2 regions of the Rhizobium sp. BG4 genome follow, and region 1 is predicted to be linked to the other one. Evidence: predicted binding sites of a transcription regulator. Region 1 holds the regulator's gene; the other holds the start of a gene.
The links. Region 1 encodes HrcA, which represses chaperone genes, less so after heat shock. Its sites were predicted from a motif close to GTTAGCACTCNCNNNNNGNGAGTGCTAAC; they were not measured.

Region 1 (8,264 bases):
CTCGACGGTCAAGGCTAGCGCCCGCGGCTTGCGCTCGAAAAGCTGAACGCCGAGTGCCGCCTCAAGATCGCGAATCTGCAGACTGACGGCGCCGGGCGTCACGTTCAGCTCCTTCGCCGCCAGCGTCATGCTGAGATGACGTGCTGCCGCTTCGAAGGCCCGAAGTGCGGAAAGGGAGGGCAGATAATCGCTCATGATTTAGCTCAGCTAAAGTGTCGCGCGAGAAAGACTCGTTTGATCCATCTTAATTAGCGAAATAATATCAGCATCAATATGTATCGCAACACCGATCCAATGCCGGTTTGTTGCGAGAATAAATCGAACAATTCACTGCGCAGGAAGCGGGTGGCGGCGCCTCCAGTGGTGTCCTATGCAGACAGGATCGAACGGAGGATGACGATGCAGAAGCAGATGGGTTTGGCCGAATGGGGCATGATGCTGGTGCTGTCGCTGCTGTGGGGCGGTTCCTTCCTGTTCAACGGCATCCTGGTGAAGGCGCTGCCGCCCTTCACGATCGTCACCGGCCGCGTGTTGCTGGCGGCGATTGCGCTCAATCTGATCGTCCGGGTGATGGGCCATGCCATGCCGCGCGACGGCAAGAGCTGGGTCGCCTTCTTCGGCATGGGCGTCCTGAACAACATGATCCCCTTCTGCCTGATCGTCTGGGGCCAGACGCATATCGCCAGCGGCCTCGCCTCGATCCTCAATGCCACGACGCCGCTGTTCGCGGTCGTCGTCGCCCATCTGCTGACCGCAGATGAGAAGATGACCGCCAACAGGCTGATCGGCGTCGTCGTCGGCTTTGCTGGCGTCGCCTATATGATCGGCTTCGATGCCCTGCACGATCTCGGCTCGAATGTGCTGGCGCAGCTTGCGGTGCTGGGAGCGGCGATTTCCTATTCCTTCGCCGGGATCTGGGGCCGCCGCTTCCGCGCCATGGGCATGCCGCCGCTGTTGCCGGCGGCAGGCCAGGTCACAGCTTCAACCATTCTGATGATTCCGATTGCGCTGATCGCCGACCAGCCCTGGACGCTTCCCATGCCCGGCATGGAAACCTGGCTCGCTCTCGCCGGTCTCGCCATCCTGTCGACGGCGGTCGCCTACGTGCTGTTCTTTCGCATTCTGGCAACGGCCGGCGCGACCAATCTGATGCTTGTCACCTTCCTGATCCCGGTCAGCGCCATCCTGCTCGGCGCGCTGGTGCTCGGCGAGCAGCTGCAGACCAAGCATCTGATCGGCATGGCAATGATCGCCATCGGCCTTGCGGCTATCGATGGGCGGCTGATGTCGATCGGGCGGAAGCGGGCGGTCTGAAGCTCAGCAGGCGAGATCGGCAACGACGGAATCGAGGATCAGCATGCCCGCAGGCGTGCAGCGCAGCCTCGAATTGCCGATCCGCTCGATGAAGCCGTGTTCCAGTAAAAACTCTTCGCGCGCAGGATCGGGATCGCGGCCGGAAAGCTGCTGCCAGCGGGCGAGATCGACGCCTTCCTTGAGCCTCAGGCCCATCAGCAGCAATTCGTCCGACTGCTCCTCGTAGCCGAGCCGTTCCTCGTCGAGAATACCGTGCCCGTCGCGCTCGACCATCTCAAGCCAGGCTTCCGGCTTGCGCTCGGTCGCCGTCGCGATCTTCTCCAGACCGCGGCTGAGGCGGCCATGGGCGCCGGGGCCGATGCCTGCATAGTCGCCATAGCGCCAGTAGGTCAGGTTATGACGGCTCTCGGCGCCGGGGCGGGCATGGTTCGAAACCTCGTAGGCGGGCATGCCTTCGCGCGCCGTGATCTCCTGCGTCGCCTCGTAGAGGGCCGCAGACTGGTCACCATCGGGAACGATCAGTTTGCCAGCCTTGTGCAGGCCGAAGAAGGGCGTGCCTTCCTCGATCGTCAGCTGGTAGAGCGACAGGTGATCGACAGCGTAGGAGATGGCCTGCTTCAGCTCACGCTCCCACTCGTCGACGGTCTGGTCGGGACGGGCATAGATGAGATCGAACGACATGCGCGGAAAGATGTCGCGGGCAAGCTTGATCGCCTTCAGCGCATCCGCAACGTCGTGCAGGCGGCCAAGGAATTTCAGATCGCGATCGTTCAGCGCCTGGACGCCGAGTGAGACGCGATTGACGCCGGCCACCCGGTAGCCGCGGAAGCGCTCGGCCTCGACGCTGGAGGGATTGGCCTCCATGGTGATTTCGATGCCGGCAGGCACGTGCCATTCCTTGGCAATGCCGTTCAGGATCGCATCGACGGTCTCAGGCTTCATCAGCGACGGCGTGCCGCCGCCGAGGAAGACGCTGGTGACGGTCTTCGGTCCGCTCAACTGCCGGATCGTCGCCATCTCCTTCAGGAAGGCCGCAACATAGCGCTCCTGATCGACAGGCTGGTGCCGGACATGGCTGTTGAAGTCACAATAGGGGCATTTCGCGGCGCAGAAGGGCCAGTGCACATAGACGCCGAAACCGGGCTCCCCCGTATCCGGCAGAAGCTTGGCATCACGCAGCGAAGTCAGGTTGTTCAAATCATCCACTGGCGGATCTTACGCTTCCAGGCAGGCTTCGACAAAGACTTTGAAGGCGCGCGCACGATGCGACAGCGCCTGCTCGTCGCCGGGCTTCCAGCCGTGTTTCTGTTCGGCGCTCATCTCGCCGAAGGTGGTGTCATAGCCCTGCGGCTGGAATACCGGGTCATAGCCGAAACCCTGCGTGCCGCGCGGCGGCCAGACGACCGTGCCTTCCACTTCGCCGCGGAAGAGCTCCGTATGACCATCGGGCCAGGCCAGGCAGAGAACGCTGACGAAGCGGGCCGTGCGCTGCTCGGGCTTGGCGGCTCCAGCCTTTTCGAGAGCCTTCTCGACCTTCTCCATCGCCATCGCAAAGTCGCGCGTGCCATCGGCGGTCTCGGCCCAGTTGGCCGTATAGACACCGGGATCGCCACCGAGCGCATCGACCACCAGACCGGAATCGTCAGAGAGCGCCGGCATGTTGGCGGCGCTGGCAGAGGCGAGTGCCTTGATTCTGGCGTTCTCTTCGAAGGTCGTGCCGGTTTCATCCGGTTCGATGAAATTGAGCTCGGCAGCCGACTTGGCGGTGAAGCCGAGCGGGCCGATCAGGTCCTGGATTTCGCGGATCTTGCCGGCATTATGGCTGGCGACAACGATCGTCTTGGTATCGAGTTTGCGCATTCCGTTTTCCTATTCGATGCCCCAGGTCCGAGCTTCCGCACATTCCAGGCTGTTGCCGGCAGGGTCGCGGAAGTAGATCGAGCGGCCGCCATTCGGCCAGTGAACTTCGGATTCGATGGCGATGCCGGCGGCCTGCAGCTTGGCAGCCATGGCGTCGATATTCGCAGCCGAGACCCGGAAGCAGGCATGCCCGGCTCCCTCGGTACCATGCGGCGGAACCTGCAGGGAATCGGCTGCCGGTGGCTTTACCGTCTCTTCCGGATTGAAGATCAGCAGCACGCCCGGGCCGCAGCGAAAGAAGACATGCCGGTTCGCCGCACGCGTGATCTTCGCAAGGCCGAGAACACCTTCATAGAAAGCCTCGGCTTTATCGAGGTCCTTTGCGTAGAGCGCCGTTTCCAGCATGCCTTCCAGCATGTCGTTCACCCGGCGATCGCCTGCTTCTGCAGGTCCACGAGTTCGGCGATACCGTTCTTGGCAAGGCCCATCAGCGATGCGAATTCGGCTTCGGAGAAGGGCGTGCCTTCAGCCGTTCCCTGGATCTCGACGATGCCGCCGGCGCCGGTCATGACGAAGTTGGCGTCGGTCTCGGCCGAGGAATCTTCCAGGTAATCGAGATCGATGACCGGCTGATTTGCGAAGATACCGCAAGAGATCGCGGCGACATGGTCCTTGAGGACGCGGTCGACCTTGATCATGTTGCGGCTTTCCATCCACTTCAGGCAGTCATAAAGCGCGATCCAGCCGCCGGTGATCGAGGCCGTGCGCGTGCCGCCATCCGCCTGGATGACATCGCAGTCGATGGTGATCTGGCGCTCGCCGAGTGCGGTCAGATCGACGACGGCGCGCAGCGAGCGGCCGATCAGGCGCTGGATTTCCTGCGTGCGTCCGCCCTGCTTGCCGGCAGCCGCCTCACGCTTCATGCGCTCGCCGGTGGCGCGCGGCAGCATGCCGTATTCGGCGGTGACCCAGCCCTTGCCGGTGTTGCGCAGCCACGGCGGCGTCTTCTCTTCCAGGCTCGCGGTGCAGAGCACATGCGTGTCGCCAAACTTCACCAGACAGGAGCCCTCGGCGTGCTTGGAAAAGTTGCGCTCGAAGCTGACCTTGCGCATCTGGTCGGTTTTTCTGCCTGACGGCCGCATTCTCTGTCTCCTGCTGCATGAGGCCTCGTGGCCGCGGCGGCGGCAGGGCGTAGTCATGCGTGTTTCTGATGCTGCCCCGCTTCTACGATTGGCTGCGGCCATTTGCAAATTCCCTTTTGCCACGCCCGCGAGATTGACTATATTTTCTGGAGTTTCATCAGCGTGGGTGTTTTAGGATTCATGGCCTTCAGGTCGTCGCCGGTTTCGGATGCCATTGCTGCGCTGGATGAGCGTTCCAAGGAAATCTTCCGCAGGATCGTCGAGGGCTATCTCGAGAATGGCGAGCCGCTCGGCTCGCGCAATCTGTCGCGCATCCTGCCGATGTCGCTCTCGCCGGCCTCCGTCCGCAATGTCATGAGCGATCTCGAAGAGCTCGGCCTCATCTATTCGCCGCATGTCAGCGCCGGGCGCCTGCCGACCCAGGTGGGCTTGCGGTTCTTCGTCGACGCCTTCATGCAGGTCGGTGATCTCTCTGCCGAGGACCGCGCCAGCATCGATCGCCAGGTACGCGCCGAAAGCCGCGACAACCCGGTGGAAGCGATGATGAACGAGGCGAGCCGGATGCTGTCGGGCATTTCGCGCGGCGCCGGGCTTGTCATCACCGCCAAGAGCGATCCCATCCTCAAGCATGTCGAGTTCATCCGCCTTGAGCCGACCAAGGCTCTGGCGGTGCTGGTCGGCGAGCATGATCAGGTCGAAAACCGCATCATCGAGCTACCGGCTGGCGTGACCTCCTCGCAGCTGACGGAAGCTGCGAACTTCCTGAATGCCCATATGACTGGCCAGACTTTGCCGGAATTGCGCAAGCAACTCGACAAGCTGAAGATCGATGTTCGCCATGAACTCGATGCTCTCTCGCAGGACCTCGTCGAGCGCGGCATCGCCGTCTGGTCCGGCAGCCCTGACGAGGGCAAGCCGGCGCAGCTCATCATCCGCGGCCGGGCAAACCTGCTGGAAGGGCTCGCCGGTGCCGACGATCTCGATCGCTTGCGGATGCTTTTCGACGATCTCGAAAAGAAAGACAGCCTGATCGAGCTCCTGAACCTAGCCGAGAGCGGACCGGGGGTGCGCATCTTCATCGGCTCGGAAAACAAGCTCTTCTCGCTTTCCGGCTCCTCGCTCATCGTCGCGCCATACCGCGATGATGACGACCGGATCGTCGGCGCGGTCGGCGTCATCGGCCCGACGCGGCTCAACTATTCGCGCATCGTGCCGATGGTCGATTACACCGCGCAGCTGATTTCCCGCCTGTCGCGCGGTGGCGCCCTCTGAAAAGCCCGATTTTCCGCTTCTTTGTCACGCAGACTTGATTTTTTGCGGTCAAAGCTCGATATCGGGCGCATCCCGAAAGAACCCTTTACCCGGAGACCGTCATGACTGACGAAACGACGAAAAACGGACCTGAGGCTGCCGCGGCCGACGCTGCTGCGGACGCAGCCGCAAACGTCGAGAATGAAGCGGCCGCTGAGGCATCGTCCCAGCCGGATCCGATGGAACTCGTGAAGGCCGAAAATGCCGAGCTGCGCGATCGCTATCTGCGTCTCGCTGCAGAGATGGACAACCTGCGCCGCCGCACCGAGCGTGATGTGAAGGATGCCAAGTCCTACTCGGTCGCCTCCTTCGCGCGCGACATGCTGGCTGTATCCGACAACCTGCGCCGCGCACTGGACTCGATCCCGGCCGAAGCCAAGGCTGCGGGCGAAGCCGGCCTGACGACGCTGATCGAAGGCGTCGAGATGACCGAGCGCTCCATGCTCTCGACGCTCGAGCGCCATGGCGTTCGCCAGCTCGATCCCGTCGGCCAGAAGTTCGACCCGAATTTCCATCAGGCGATGTTCGAAATTCCGAACACGGAAGTCCCGAACAACACAGTCGTCCAGGTGGTGCAGGCAGGCTTCACGATCGGCGAGCGCGTTCTGCGCCCGGCCATGGTCGGTGTCGCCAAGGGTGGTCCGAAGCCTGAGGCGGAGGCTGCCAATTCCTATCTGGATCAGAAGGACGCATAATGAAAAAGGGCCGCTGAGGAGCGGCCCTTTTCTTTTCCGGTCTGCCGTCGCTCAGATGCGGGCAAAGCGCTCGATCAGCAGATCGAAGAAACCGTCGGCATCGACGAAGCGCATCACCTGGGCATTGCGCTTGCGGTCGGTCACATGCCACCAGTCGACGACGGTCATGCCGACCGTCAGCTCCGACTTCACTTCGATCTCGACATTGCACTCGCGGCCCTTGAAAAGCTCCGGCTTCAGGAGATAGGCGACAACCGTCGGGTCATGCAGCGGGCCGCCGTCGGAACCGTATTTCTCGATATCGAAGCGCTCGAAGAATTCCAGCATCTCCACCATTGCCTGGGCGGGCGCCGTGCCCAGGTCGGCCATGCGCTTGACGCGGTCCTTGCGGGTCAGCAGCTGATGGGTCACGTCGAGCGGCATCATCACGATCGGCACACCCGAACGGAAGACGATGTCGGCTGCTTCAGGGTCGACATAGATGTTGAATTCGGCAGCCGGCGTGATGTTCCCGCCTTCGAAGAAGCCACCGCCCATCATCACCAGTTCGCGGACGCGTGCGACGATATCTGGCGCCTTCTGGAAGGCGAGGCCGATATTGGTGAGCGGCCCGAGCGTGCAGAGCGTCACGCTGCCTTCAGGCTCGCGGCGCAGCGTCTCGATGATGAAGTCGACGGAATGCTGCGGCTGCAGCGGCATGGTCGGCTCGGCCAGCGTCGGGCCGTCGAGGCCGGTCTTGCCATGCACGTGCTCGGCGGTGACCAGCTTGCGGGCGATCGGCTTGTCTGCGCCGGCAAAGACCTTGATGTCGATGCGCTTGCAGAGCTCGCAGATGATGCGCGCGTTGCGGCTGGTATAGGACAGCGGCACGTTGCCGGCGACCGTGGTGATACCGAGCACTTCGAGCTCTTCCGGGCTGCCGAAGGCGAGCATGATCGCTGCTGCATCGTCCTGGCCGGGATCGGTATCGATGATGATCTTTCTGGGGTTTGCCATGTACGTCGGTCCCTCCTCAGGTGCACGTCGTTTTGGCAGGCACCATTTGTTTATGATTGCGTCGCAAATCGGCGCAGCCCTTGCGGGTGACGATTTGATGCGAGCCTGCATGCGCTTTGTCAAGCAAGGACAAAGCCGGCGTTTACCCTAAAATTTCCGGGTCCTTGCCCGGCGGCCGCAAAACCTTGCGCGACCGCGCGCCAATTCCCATATTAGCAAGACCCGGATGCTAGCTTAGGTCCGGAAAGGTCGCTTGCATCAAGGACTTGAAAACATGAGCCGTATAACCCCTTTCGCCAGCCCGTTGCTCCTGGGCTTCGACGCCATGGAAAAGACGCTTGAGCGGATTTCCAAGGCGAGCGACGGTTATCCTCCCTACAACATCGAGCGTATTGCCGCCGATCACGGTCAGCCCGAGCGTCTGCGGATTACCCTTGCCGTCGCCGGTTTCGGCGAGGATGAGCTCGATGTCACCACCGAGGAAAACCAGCTTCTCATCCGCGGCCGGCAGGTCGAGCAGGACGAGCGCGAATATCTCTATCGCGGTATCGCCGCGCGTCAGTTCCAGCGCACTTTCGTGCTTGCCGATGGCATGCAGGTTCTCGGCGCCGGCCTCAAGAACGGTCTTCTCTCCGTCGATCTAATTCGCCCGGAGCCCGCACGCATGGTCAAGAAAATTAACATTTCGGTCTCACAGTAGGACAACGGTTCGATTGCGCCGTTGGTCCCTTCTCTTGGAGGTACAGGAATGTTGATGAAAGAAGCGAATTCTCACCTGACCAAATCCGAACTTGCCGGCATCGGCAACGGCGAGGTCGCCTATATCCGCAAAATGCGTACTGAAGAAGTATCGAAGTGCTTCCCCGAAGCGCCCGATATCGACCCTGGCGTCGACCTCTGGGCCCTTTTCGGCGCTGATGGCACGCCGATCCTGCTCACGGATAAC
Region 2 (8,264 bases), on a different replicon from region 1:
CGCCCTCGTCGGCAGGGCCTTCCTTCGCGACCGGCTTGTCATCGTCGCGCCGTTGTCGCTGCAAGCGCCACCGGAAGGCACCAACGTGCCTGTGGTCGTGCGCGGCCCGCCGGGGCCGCCTGATACTTGGCACGTGAACCGCAACGGTTCGGCATTTACGATAGGTGCGGAGCCGATCCTTGGACTGACGTCTTTGTTGAATGTGCGCGATGCTGTGCGAATGGGCGTGGGTGCTGCCCGCCTGCCGATTTCGCTGGTAAGTGGCGATATTGCCGCTGGGAGGCTCTCGTTATGGGGCGATGTGCAAGGATCGGATATCAGGCTTTGGGCTCTTTATCCTTCGAGACGACTGCTTAGCGCGCGCGTCTCAGCGTTCCTCGATCACCTGAGGGAAGCGTTTCCGGACGGATCACCGGAAGCGCTTTCGGCTTACATCGACTGCTGATCGACAAGGGTAAAGAGCGTTTCAGGAGCTCGGCGACCACCATATTGGCGAAAACGATGCGCGGCTCGTCTCGGTCGCAGAAGCCAGCCGGCTATCGCTATTGCGCCGAGCGGCTTTAACATTGGTCCGCGCCGGCGTATCCGACGAGGAAGAAGCGCGCCGATTTCCGGTTCGGGGAGATGGGCATGACGTAAACCCGTTCGGGATCGATCCGGACAGGCGGTACCACCAGTGCCCGAGCCGGCGGCTAGCGCTGCCGGCTCGGAGCTTTGCCCTATACAGCTTGGTCTGCTTCCATGGCCGCAGCCATGAGCTGATCGCGCTCGCGAAGTCCTTTGTTGAAAAGTCGGGCGACGGCAACCGTTAGCTTTGCAACGGCACCCGGGTCATTTGCGATGCCCTTTGCACGGACGACCTCCCTGACCACCCCGGCGCATAGACGTGCATCGTCTCTTGAAATCGGTTCTATCATGACAACCGCTCGCTAGTACCCGCCCCTGGGAAGGGGCGGGCTGGCCTTTGGAGACTAGAAATCCATGCCGCCACCGGCGGGCAGAGCAGGCGCGGCTTCCTTTCTGGGCTTTTCAGCGATCATCGCTTCTGTTGTTACCAGAAGTCCTGCAACCGAAGCCGCATCCTGGAGTGCGGTGCGAACAACCTTGGCGGGGTCGATGACACCTTGCGCGTAAAGGTCGCCATATTCGCCGGTTTGAGCGTTCCAACCGAACGACGGCTCGTTCTTTTCACGCAGCTTGCCAACCACGATCGAGCCTTCGGCACCGGCGTTTTCGGCTATCTGCCGTACGGGGGCCTCGATCGCCCGGCGAACGATGTCAATCCCGACCCGCTGATCGTCGTTGGCCGTGGGCAGACCCTCAAGCGCCTTTGCCGCGCGCAGCAGCGCAACGCCGCCGCCGGGCAGAATGCCTTCCTCGACCGCCGCGCGCGTTGCATGTAAGGCATCGTCCACTCGGTCCTTCTTTTCCTTCACCTCGACCTCCGTCGAGCCTCCGACACGGATGACAGCGACGCCACCCGCGAGTTTTGCCAGGCGCTCCTGCAGCTTTTCGCGGTCGTAATCGGATGTCGTCTCCTCGATCTGCGCGCGGATCTGGGCGACGCGGCCATCGATCTCGGACTTCGAGCCGACGCCATCGATGATGGTCGTGTTTTCCTTCTCGATCGCCACCTTCTTGGCTCGGCCGAGCATGTCGAGCGTGACGTTTTCAAGCTTGATGCCGAGGTCTTCGGAAATGACAGTGCCGCCTGTGAGGATGGCAATGTCTTCAAGCATCGCCTTGCGGCGATCGCCAAAGCCTGGCGCCTTGACGGCAGCAATTTTGAGCCCGCCACGCAGCTTGTTGACGACGAGTGTCGCAAGTGCCTCGCCTTCGACGTCTTCGGCAATGATCAGCAACGGTTTGCCGGACTGAACGACCGCTTCCAGGACTGGCAGGAGAGCCTGTAGATTCGAGAGCTTCTTCTCATGGATGAGGATATAGGGATCCTCCAGCTCGACGCGCATCTTGTCCTGATTGGTGACGAAATACGGGCTGAGGTAACCGCGATCGAACTGCATGCCTTCGACCACTTCGAGCTCGGTCTCGGCGGTCTTGGCCTCCTCGACGGTAATGACGCCCTCATTGCCGACTTTCTCCATCGCCTCGGCGAGGTACTGGCCGATCTCGGCGTCGCCGTTCGCAGAAATGGTGCCGACCTGAGCGATTTCGGAATTGCTGGTGATTTTGCGGGCGTTGACCTTCAGCTCCTTGACCACGGCGTCGACGGCAAGATCGATGCCGCGCTTGAGATCCATCGGGTTCAAACCCGACGCCACAGCCTTGGCGCCTTCCTTGACGATTGCCTGCGCAAGCACTGTTGCTGTGGTCGTGCCGTCGCCGGCCAGATCATTGGTCTTCGACGCCACCTCGCGCAACATCTGTGCGCCCATGTTCTCGAACTTGTCTTCGAGCTCGATTTCCTTGGCCACCGAAACGCCGTCCTTGGTAATGCGCGGGGCGCCGTAGGACTTGTCGATAACCACATTGCGACCTTTAGGGCCGAGCGTCACCTTGACGGCGTTGGCAAGAATATCGACCCCACGCAACATGCGCTCACGGGCATCGGTATTGAATTTGACTTCTTTCGCAGCCATGTCTTCACTCCTTCAATAGGCAGCTTTTTGACTGATATCGTTCGCCTGACAGCCAGCGGTCAGGCGGCTTTCTTCTGTTCGACCTCGGCCTCGATAACGCCAAGAACGTCGCTTTCCTTCATGATCAGCAGGTCTTCGCCGTTGATCTTGATCTCGGTACCCGACCATTTGCCAAACAGGATGCGATCACCCGCCTTGACGTCGAGCGCCTGAACCTCGCCCGCGTCATTGCGCGCGCCGCCGCCGACGGCAACAACCTCGCCCTCTTGGGGTTTTTCCTTGGCGGTATCGGGTATGATGATGCCGCCTTTGGTTTTTTCCTGGCTCTCGATGCGGCGCACGAGAATGCGATCATGAAGCGGTCGGAACGACATGTTTTCCTCCATTGAGCAAAAATAATGACGTTGAACCCGGACCGGACCGGATGACAGTCAGGGCGGGTGCGAACCTCAACCCGAGCGTTCGCGCGAAAAATTTATTTTCGAGATTTTTTGATTTCAAGTAGGTGGCGACAAAAAATTAGCACTCACCCCACGTGGCTGCTAACAAAATGAAATCTAACGATAAAATATGGATTATGGGTGAGGTGCGTTGATCGCGGCGCCGTTTTGCGCCACCATGATCACGCAGAAAAATGGAGCTTCGCTATGCAGTTTTCATCGGATCTGGACCGCCAGCTCAATGGTTACGGGCTAACCACCGCACACATCCTCTATCGTATCCCCGACTTTGTGTCCGTCCTGCAGACCTACGTCTGGCAAGACTATGATCAGGCTCCCGACTTTCCGGTGATGCGCAGGTTCCTTCATTTCTGGGAGGCATCGCTCGATGGAGCGCTGCATTCGGTCCGTTACAGCCATCAGAGGCTGGTCGGGCCAAACGAATGGCGGCGCGTTGATGGCGAGTTCAAGCTAAACTGACCCTGAAAGAGCTTTGCTGCTCATTCTAGCTCGTGTGCGACCCAACTGCAGGGCCCGCTAGCGATCGGTCGTTGCTTGGCTTTGGTCGTCCTGAAATCCTGTATGGAATGCGCGTCCCTGCTGGCAAACCTCGGTTCTTGTGGGCAGTTCAGAGACCATCGGCACCGCGGTGAATGCTCAGTGACGCCTCAAAGCCTGCCATCTTGACGCGCCCTGGCTTCCCTCGCACATCGAGCAGCGTGAAGAGCGGCTCGTACGCCAGGGCAACGATCAGGTCGATGTTTTGCCAATGCGGCGCAAGGCTCGCTCGACGCTACCATCCTTTAAAACAATCCGCACAAGGCCGCTTCAGTGCCGCAACGCTCTCTGACATTGGTCGTGACGGACACATCCGCGGCGCAGGGACGCACGCACAGAAACTATAAATTGCCGATGGTGGGCATTCCGGGAAAGAGCCAATCTCATGCGGAACCTTAAATCGCAAATTTTCTTTTTTGCCGGTCTTGAAACCGCAAATCTTGAAACCAAATCGTTTTGCGCCAGCTGCTGGAACGGAGCTGGCCTTGCTAGGGGCGCCACTTAGAGCGCTCCCGTACCCATGTTGCTTCAAGGAGGATATGGCTATGGCAACATCTTACGACTACGCACCGTTGTTCCGATCGACCGTCGGCTTTGACCGGCTTTTCGATCTTCTTGAAAACGCCCAGCGCGCCCGCTCGACGAGCGATTGGCCACCTTATGATATCGTCAAGACCGGCGATGACAGCTACCGTATCTCGATTGCGGTTGCCGCCTTTGCAGACGGCGATCTCGATATCACCTTCCAGTCAAATCTCCTGACGGTGACTGGCAAGAAGCAGGAAGGCTCTGGCGAAGCCTACCTTCATCGCGGGATCTCCGGCCGATCCTTTGAGCATCGTTTCGAGCTTGCTGACCATGTCAGGGTGGACGGCGCCGATTTGAGCAATGGTCTATTGTCGATTGATCTTGTTCGAGAAATCCCGGAGGCGCTGAAACCGCGCAAGATTGCAATCGAGAGTTCACCTGCTTCGAACACACGCGGCCGCCCTCAGATCGAAGGGCAGAAGGCGGCGTGATCAAGCCCGCTTGGAAAGCAGGCGCCACCGCGGTGGCGCCTCTCAACGCAAAGGGTTTGGAAGGAGACGAACAATGAAACCCGATATGTTTAGACAGCCGATCACGATCTTGGTCGGCTTGGGCTTTCCCGCCGAAATACGCGGCGCGATGGATGCTTACCGCTACCTTGCTGAGTGGCCCGCCTCGTTCAGAGATACGGCTCACTCCGTTGCTCTGAAGGCGTGTCAAGCGGTCCTTCGCGGTGAGATCGAGGCCGAGACCGCCCGTGGTCTGTTCACGGCATTTGCGGAGAAACATGATCTGATGGCGCCCGAAGCCTCGGCGATTGCAGCATTGCGCAGGCGCGGCGATCGCGATCCGCATGTTCAGTGAGGTGTTGCCGTGATGAACACAGTCTTGCAGCAGGCAGTCGACAATGTCGTGTCGATGGGACCGGCAGTATTGATGCAGGGCATGCAACTCGCCCGTCCGATGGATGTCGTAAGATCCCACTCGCTTTCGCTCGATGACAGGCGCACCATCCTTGCGGCCTGGGCCTCAGATCTCTACGCGGTGGTTTCGAAACCGGCTCTCCGGCACTTGCCCGGAACGCCTGAACCAGTATCGATCGACGAGATCCAGTCAGCGCTCAAGGAACTTGACCGCCAGGACGGATCATGAGGTGCAGTCAGCCGCGAAACGCGTCAAGCCGCTGACAGAGGGTTCATTCCCTCATTGCGACGCCCAGATCGCCACGTGTCGCGAAAGGCGTGCCACGGTGAGAGCGTCAAAGGTATACGAAAACAGCTGGCGCGGCATTGCGCCAGCCGGGTGTCTCCGAGATGGTCGGAACATGTTGTGTTTGCTGCCGGCAGGGGACGGTATCTTCTGCGATCGCGTTGCGCCGAACCTGCGGGACACATCCCGGGGGGCGCATTGTCATGATCCAGCCGCGCCAGTCTCAGGCGCCGCGATACGGCGATGGCCTTTCAAGCCCGCTTGCGTCTGAAGATCAGATGACGATTGGGCCACCACTGGATCGGGCGAATAAGCCCTGGGTAAGTCTTCCGCATGAAGGTCATGCTTGATCATCATCGCCGTACCGTCACACCTTGAACCGTCGAGCATCACTTGGCCAGGCCAAGCCAGCGGAATTGCGGACGCTCAAACGAACTGTCCCCCGGCCACGGCCCGCTCGCATGGCTGCCACGCATGCAATCTGAAGATGCAATGCAGTTAAATCGAGAACTAAACGTTGACGCGATGCGTTCCTTGCTCTATCTATTGGTTCATCGATCTTTTGCTTGCCGAGCTTTGTTCACCGCGCGATTTGCAACGCGCCCTAAGCGAACTTTTCTTTCAAAAATAGTCGGTTTTCACCTGCGCGGCATCGGCTTCGCAGTTCTTCACTCTATGCTTTGAAAGGGTTTATCATGACCACTGGCACCGTAAAATGGTTCAACACCACCAAAGGCTTCGGCTTCATCCAGCCTGACAATGGCGACGCTGACGCGTTCGTCCATATCTCGGCAGTCGAGCGCGCGGGAATGCGCGAGCTGGTCGAAGGCCAGAAGATCGGCTTCGAGCTGGAGCGCGACAGGAAGTCGGGCAAGATGTCGGCCGTCAATCTTCAGGCCGCGTGAATTGAAACATGCTTCCCTTTGACCACGGATGTACTGGCACTGCCGGAAGCTGTTTCGTTGAGGCCGGGCGTCACGCCTGGCCTTTTTATTTTCGGCGGAGCGCCGGATGATCGAGGTTCTAATGACAGAAACATACAGTAAGTCCCGCCAGCGCGCTGAAAATGCCTTTAGTGCCGTGCAGACGCAGGCCCAGTTCTTCGCCAAGAACCATGCGGCAGAGGAACTGGAAGCCGTCGCTCAGGCAAGGGACGCAAAGACGCAGAGGCTGAGAGAGGCCCGTCTTGCCAAAGAGTCTGAAGAGCGCATGGCGGCTACCGCGGTTAACACCGCAGGTGTGAAGTCGCGCTGATTTTCTACGAAGAGACATGAGACCAGAATGAAGAACGCCAAGAATACAGACATCGTCGATCGCCGGGCTGCATCCGCCGCCGCGAAGACAGATCTTCTCAATGCCTATCGCGCAGCCCAGGCTGCGGCAGCACCTTCCAAGCTCGAAAGGCAGGCCGAACGAATGGCTGTCGCGACTGCGCGCGAAGAGCGGCGCGTCGAACGGGAGCGCCTCAAGCTTGAGGAACAGGAGCGGACCAGGAACGAGATGGCAGCGCATCAGGCCGCACTCGAGGCTGCAGCTGTTGCCGAAAACCAGGCGAAAGAAGCCGCCGAAAACGCGCGCATCGCGCGGGTGATCGAAGACGAGGCCGCACGAAAGGCTGAGCGCGACCGGCGTTACGCCAACCGCAAGGCAAGGCAGGCCTAGTTTTCGGACCCGCCCGGACCATCAGCGCGCGGCGTCATGCTTGGCCCATCAACCGAAAGGCAACCTATGGCACCGGACACGAACGAACTTCAGGCAATCAACACCGCCTGGCAGATAGCTATTCAGGAGATCTTGCGGATGGTCATCCGCGATATGTACCGAGCCGGCGGCGAGTCCCACTTCAAGGAACAAATCGCGCGCATCGAAGAAGCCGCGGTCGACAGCATTCATACCGATCTCAGGCTGAGAGGAACGAATGAGTGGACGGAAGTTCTCGTCAAAGAACGGGCAAGCAATTTCGTGACCACACTGCTCACCTCATTTACTTACGACCGTGCCTGAACGTGGAGCAGAACCAGGCGATTTTTTTGTGCGGGCGCGATGCGTTGATTGAACTTTTTTATGGCTCGCGAGGTTGATCTGTCAGGCGACTGCCTAAATCACGGTAGCGCAATTCATAAAAGGTCATCGGTCGTCCATGGAAGAGCACAGCGCAGAACGCCTTGCAGCCATTGTAGAATCGTCGTTCGACGCCATCATCAGCAAGGATCTTTCAGGCATTATCGTAAGCTGGAACAAGGCTGCCGAAGGCATGTTCGGTTATACGGAAAGTGAGGCCATTGGAAAGCCGATTTATCTCATAATCCCCGATGACAGGCGCGATGAGGAAGCCGATATTCTGCGTCGGCTGAAGCTGGGGGAGCGGATAGAGCCCTTTCAAACGACGCGACGCTCCCGAGACGGACGGATCGTGCCGATTTCCATTACAATCTCGCCGATCAAAAGCCGCGACGGTATACTTGTCGGTGCATCGAGTATCGCGCGGGACATTTCAGAAACGCGCGAGACCGACCGGCGGCTTCGCCTGCTCATGCGGGAAATCAATCATCGCGTCAAAAATCAGTATGCCGTCGTTCTTGCTGTCATAAGGCAGACGGCGACACGCTCGCGGTCGATCGAAGATTTCGAGAAACGGGTTCGAGAGCGCATTATGGCGCTATCGCATTCTCATGACCTGCTCTCCCATGTTGACTGGGCTGGTGTCAGCCTTGCTGATCTCGTGACGCATCAGCTCAAGTCCTTTGAGGATCTGCAACCAGTCCAGGTGGCCGGGCCCGAGATAGTGCTGGACGCCAATGCCGTTCTCAATCTCGGCATGGCCTTTCACGAACTGATCATGAATGCGATGCGTTTCGGGGTAACGGATGCCGGAAGCATATCTGTGAGATGGTGCCTGATCGGTTCTGAAGGTGGGGATGTTCTCGAA

Region 2: the regulator HrcA is predicted to act here: its motif matches at 3,119-3,147, upstream of groES (co-chaperone GroES).

The regions. Positions count from the first base shown of each region.
Region 1 covers NZ_CP044125.1:1,457,229-1,465,492, reverse strand. Annotated here, with positions in the region: gene gcvA (transcriptional regulator GcvA) at 1-195, opposite strand, end outside; gene F2982_RS07645 (DMT family transporter) at 394-1,314, shown strand; gene hemW (radical SAM family heme chaperone HemW) at 1,318-2,520, opposite strand; gene rdgB (RdgB/HAM1 family non-canonical purine NTP pyrophosphatase) at 2,530-3,174, opposite strand; gene F2982_RS07630 (VOC family protein) at 3,184-3,600, opposite strand; gene rph (ribonuclease PH) at 3,597-4,316, opposite strand; gene hrcA (heat-inducible transcriptional repressor HrcA) at 4,497-5,588, shown strand; gene grpE (nucleotide exchange factor GrpE) at 5,690-6,322, shown strand; gene F2982_RS07610 (nucleoside hydrolase) at 6,374-7,318, opposite strand; gene F2982_RS07605 (Hsp20 family protein) at 7,593-8,018, shown strand; gene F2982_RS07600 (DUF1150 family protein) at 8,067-8,264, shown strand, end outside.
Region 2 covers NZ_CP044127.1:515,874-524,137, reverse strand. Annotated here, with positions in the region: gene F2982_RS30155 (LysR family transcriptional regulator) at 1-445, shown strand, start outside; gene groL (chaperonin GroEL) at 972-2,600, opposite strand; gene groES (co-chaperone GroES) at 2,660-2,974, opposite strand; gene F2982_RS30140 (usg protein) at 3,248-3,520, shown strand; gene F2982_RS30135 (Hsp20 family protein) at 4,144-4,617, shown strand; gene F2982_RS30130 (DUF982 domain-containing protein) at 4,691-4,990, shown strand; gene F2982_RS30125 (hypothetical protein) at 5,000-5,278, shown strand; gene F2982_RS30120 (cold-shock protein) at 6,031-6,240, shown strand; gene F2982_RS30115 (hypothetical protein) at 6,362-6,589, shown strand; gene F2982_RS30110 (DUF6481 family protein) at 6,617-6,997, shown strand; gene F2982_RS30105 (hypothetical protein) at 7,064-7,339, shown strand; gene F2982_RS30100 (PAS domain S-box protein) at 7,476-8,264, shown strand, end outside.